One region of the Mesorhizobium sp. 2RAF21 genome, then DNA from elsewhere that is predicted to be linked to it. Evidence: riboswitches for the same ligand, from Rfam matches in the RefSeq annotation. Region 1 holds a riboswitch; the other holds the start of a gene.
The links. Region 1 has a riboswitch for cobalamin ahead of AB4136_RS20020 (ABC transporter ATP-binding protein). Riboswitches for the same ligand answer to the same signal wherever they lie in the genome.

Region 1 (2,198 bases):
ATCTTGCCGAGTTTCTCGACGTCGCCAAACAACAGGTCCATCGACGCCGCCGGGCGGTTCTTGTCGACGTGGATACAGCTTTCGGTGAGAAGCAGCGTCTTGATGCCGTGCGGGGCCAGCGTATCAGGCGTCACCTCGCCGCCGGGCTTCATGCCGTAATACCAGCCGGCGAAGAAGAAATCGGGCTCGACCGCGAGCAGGTTTTCCAGCGTCGGATACTTCGGCGCGAGTTCCGGGATCGCGCCCTGGGCGGCCTTGAACGCGGCATCGACCTTGTACCAGCCGGTGATGCCGGTCAGGCCGACGATCTCGGGCTGCAGCCCCAGCGCGAAGGCCATTTCAGACATGTTGAGATCGTTGATGACCGCGCGCTTGGGCGGCGCGTCGAAAGTCAGCGGAACGCCGCAATTGTCGACGGTGACCGGGAAGGCAAAAGCCGCCGATGCAAACAGCGAGAGGGCAAGACCAAGCGCAAGACGTTTCATGGGAACTCCGTTGGGATTGTTCAGCGGGAAAGGCGGATCGGAACGTCGAAGACCGTCAGTTCGCGGTCCCGTTCTTCCGGATGGGGGAACCGCAACACGTCGATCGAAAAGACCTCGCGCACCAGAGCGGGCGTCAGCGTCTCGACCGGCGAGCCGAGCGCGCGCAACCGCGCCTTGTCCATGACGGCGACATGGGTGGCAAAGGGCGCGACCAGCGGCAGGTCGTGCAAGACGGTGACGACGGCGATGCCCAGCCTGGCAACGAATTCGAGCAATTCGCCGCGCGCGCGGGGGTCGAGGTGATTGGTCGGCTCGTCGAGGAACAGCACGGTCGGCCGCTGCGCGATGGCGCGGGCAAGCTGGGCGCGCTGGCGCTCGCCGCCGGAGAGTGAGCCCATGGCGCGCGCTTGCAGCGGCAGCAGGCCGGTCTGACCAAGCGCATCGACAACGATGTCGCGCTCGTCCGCCTGGCCATGCAGGCTGGCATGCGGGATGCGACCGAGCCCGACATAGTCGAGGACGGACAGGCGTGGGTCCGGCTGGTCGGACTGGCCGACGACGGCGATCCTGCGCGCCCGCTCGGCCATCGACAGCCGGTCGAGCCGTTGGCCCTCGAGGCTGACCGTGCCCCGGCTCGGGCGCAGCATGCCGCACAGCATGCGCAAAAGCGTCGTCTTGCCGGCGCCGTTGGGGCCGATGATGGCGAGCCTTTCACCGGCTGCCAGGTCGATGCCGACTTCCTCGACGAGGCTGACGCCGGTTTCAGGCCGGTAACAAAGGCCGCGGGCCTGAAGAACCGGCCCGTTCATGGCAGAACGTCCGATGCGACGCGTGAGGTGCGTGGCGAGACCGACGCGGCCGCCGCGCGGCATACGCGTTTGCGTCGAAGAGCAGCAATACCTTCCACCGATCTCTCTTTCGATCAGGCGCGGAAGGATGGCCGGGATGACGGCAGACGCCGCCCTCTAAGCTTCCTCCCGGCACACCCCGTCCGGTCAACTCGTTGCGATGGCAGGTCTCCTGGCTCGCGGGTCTCGGCTCGGTCCTGCCTTCCCGGCCTGTCGGCCAGTGGCGTATTTCGGACTTTGCTACCGCTTACAGTTGCGGGGGCAGCCATGGCCTCGGCCCGAAGAGCCTCACCATGTTCCCTTTTCACCCCGGACCTTTCGATTCGGGGAACCATCGTCGGGCACCCTATTGGGGCGGCCGCCGCGTGGCAATGGCCATTCATGCTCGCCCGCGGAGCCGGCGGCGGGCCGATCGCCGGGCGGCGTATAACGAACGCGCGGGCGGTGGCAGTCGCAGTCGATATGGCTCCGGGCGGTGAACAGTTTGCGCAGCGAAGCGATGATCATGCCGCCTGCCCTTCCCAGTTCGGGAACGGATCGGACATGTCGCGCCACAGCTCCGGCGCGAAGACCGGACAATCGACGAGGCAGGCATCGAGCTCGGCCCGGATATGGACCTCGTTCATGGGATTGCAGCCGATGAAGACCAGTTCCTGGCGGCGGTCGCCCCACATTGGATCGAGATAGGGCAGCATGGCGTCCCGCCATTCATTGCTGTCGGGCCAGCGGTTGCGGGGAACTGCGGCCCACCACAGGCCGCGCCTGCCGGTTTTGACCAGCGCGCCGGCCTGGCTCAGTTCGCCGACATGGCTTGGCCGCGTCGCCAGCCAGAAAAAACCCTTGGCGCGCACCACGCCCGGCCACG
Region 2 (2,198 bases), on a different contig from region 1:
ACGATCGCGCGCGGCAGCCGGTAGTTCCAGATGATGCCTAGGTCGATCGGATCGACGACATAGGTCGCGCCAAACATCTGGTTGGCCAGGACCTGCAGGACCGTCGAGACGGGGATCGGCGTTTCTCCAATGCAGGTGCCGGCAAGTACCGCCGCCAGAAGCGCGACGATGACCAGCGCCCCCCGGCGAAGCCGGGAGGCGTATACTGCTTGCGTATGGGAAAGGCTCAATTCGGGCCTACTTGGCCAGCCCGAAATCCTTCAGAGCACTGGACAGGACTTCGATGCCGTTGATGGTGCGGATAGTCGCATCCATGGCGTGCGCGTCCATGACGACGATGCGGTTGTTTTTCACCGCATCCATCTGGCTGGCGACCGGGTCGGACTTGAGGAATTCGAGCTTCTTTTCGACATCGTCGGCGGGGAAGCGGCGACGGTCCATCTTGGCGACGACGGTCATGGTCGGGTTCGCCTTGGCGATCGTCTCCCAACCCACGACCGGCCATTCCTCGTCGGACTCGATGATGTTCTTGATGCCGAGCTGTTCCATGATGTAGCCGGGCCCACCCTTGCGGCCAGCTACATAGGGGTCGATGTCCATCTCGGCGCTGGAGAACCAGAACACGGCCGATACGTCATCGAGGTTAAGAGCCTTCGCGTCGGCGACCGCCTTTGCCTCGCGCTCGGTGAGGCTGGCCACGACTTCCGCACCCTTTTCCTGGACATCGAATATTTGAGCGAGTTCACGCACGCCCTGGTGGATCGTCGCCGTCGAGAACAGGGTGCTTCGCGTGCCGTCGACACCAACCGTGTTGTCCTTGCCCACGCAGTCGGCGGGCATGATGTAGGTCGGGATCTTGATGTCGTGGAACTGCTGGCGCGTCGCAACGATGCCCTGCGGACCGATATGCCATTCGAACTGGATGACGACAAGTTCCGGTCTCTTATTGACGACGGCCTCGAAGCTCGGATCATTGTCGGCCAACCGCTCGACCCTGTCGTTGATCTCCTGAACTCCGGCAAAACTTCGTTGAACCACACCGACGTGCCCTTAACCTTGTCGCCGAGGCCCAGCAAATAGAGGACTTCGGTCGCCGCCTGGCCGACCGTCACGGCAGAACCAGGCGCCTTCTCGAACGTCAGAGTCTCGCCGCAGTTCTGCAGCGTCAGAGGATATTTGATTGGTTCTGCCGATGCGGCGGCGGTCAGAAACGTGAAGCTAGCGGCGGCGAATGCCAGGCGTGCGAGGGTCATGACTACGATATCTCCGATCGGTGTTGGACTCGAGCCGGAAAATGCGGGTCAGGACGGCAATGATCGTCATCACGTCGCAACAGACGAGATGCGGCTGCACTCCAGGTGTGGCTAGCGTCATCGACAACCTCCCCGGACAACCCCGCCCGGCGCGTTCAGTTACAGTTGTCGGTAGGTCTCCTGACTTACGGGTCATTGTCCGTCTCGGCCTTCCCGGGGGCTAATCCCAGTGGCATGATCGAGATGGACTTACCGCCTACAGTTGCGGGGGCAGTTTCGGTTCGCGGACAAGGCCGCGGCGAATTCCCTGTTATTTCCTTACGGAAACCGACACTCGTTCCTAGCGGAATGCACCACATGCATCAAGTAGCCGCATCGCCTTTTGCTTGAGAGGCTCCATGCAGCGCCGCGATGATCGCGTCGAGGCCGTCGGTCAGCGCGGCAGGGCCTGGCTGCAGAATCAGCGGCGACTTGATCTCGAAAATGCGGTTGTTGCTGACCGCCGGAATGGCGCTCCAGCCGGGCCTAGTCCTGATCTTGTCGGGCACGACTTTCTTGCCGCACCAGGATGCGAGGATGACATCTGGCGCTGCCGCCACGACGTCTTCCGGGGAAACGATGCGGTCCTTGGCAGCCTTCGCTCCGGCCTTGTCCGGGAAGACATCGTCGCCGCCGGCAATGCAGATCAGCTCAGAAACCCAGCCAATCCCGCTGATCATCGGATCGTCCCATTCCTCGAAATACACCTTCGGACGCGGAGCGCCACGAACGGAAGCAGCTATGTCTCGGAGCCGCGCTTCGTAGTTCTTCGCCAACCGCTCGGCCTTGTCGGCGGCTCCGACCAGGGCACCCACGGTGCGGATCATGGCGAGGATGCCGGCAATGTCCCGCTGATTGAAGGCATGCACCGTCACGCCTTCGCGGATCAGGTTCATGACGATCTCG

Region 2: another riboswitch for cobalamin. It lies ahead of AB4136_RS16045 (ABC transporter substrate-binding protein); the one in region 1 lies ahead of AB4136_RS20020 (ABC transporter ATP-binding protein).

The regions. Positions count from the first base shown of each region.
Region 1 is NZ_JBFRGM010000012.1:17,992-20,189, forward strand. Features, by position in the region: gene AB4136_RS20015 (ABC transporter substrate-binding protein) at 1-485, opposite strand, end outside; gene AB4136_RS20020 (ABC transporter ATP-binding protein) at 506-1,294, opposite strand; cobalamin riboswitch at 1,479-1,684, opposite strand; gene zigA (zinc metallochaperone GTPase ZigA) at 1,837-2,198, opposite strand, start outside.
Region 2 is NZ_JBFRGM010000009.1:86,878-89,075, forward strand. Features, by position in the region: partial or broken gene AB4136_RS16040 (FecCD family ABC transporter permease) at 1-230, opposite strand, end outside; partial or broken gene AB4136_RS16045 (ABC transporter substrate-binding protein) at 238-1,253, opposite strand; cobalamin riboswitch at 1,407-1,600, opposite strand; gene AB4136_RS16050 (cobalamin-binding protein) at 1,616-2,198, opposite strand, start outside.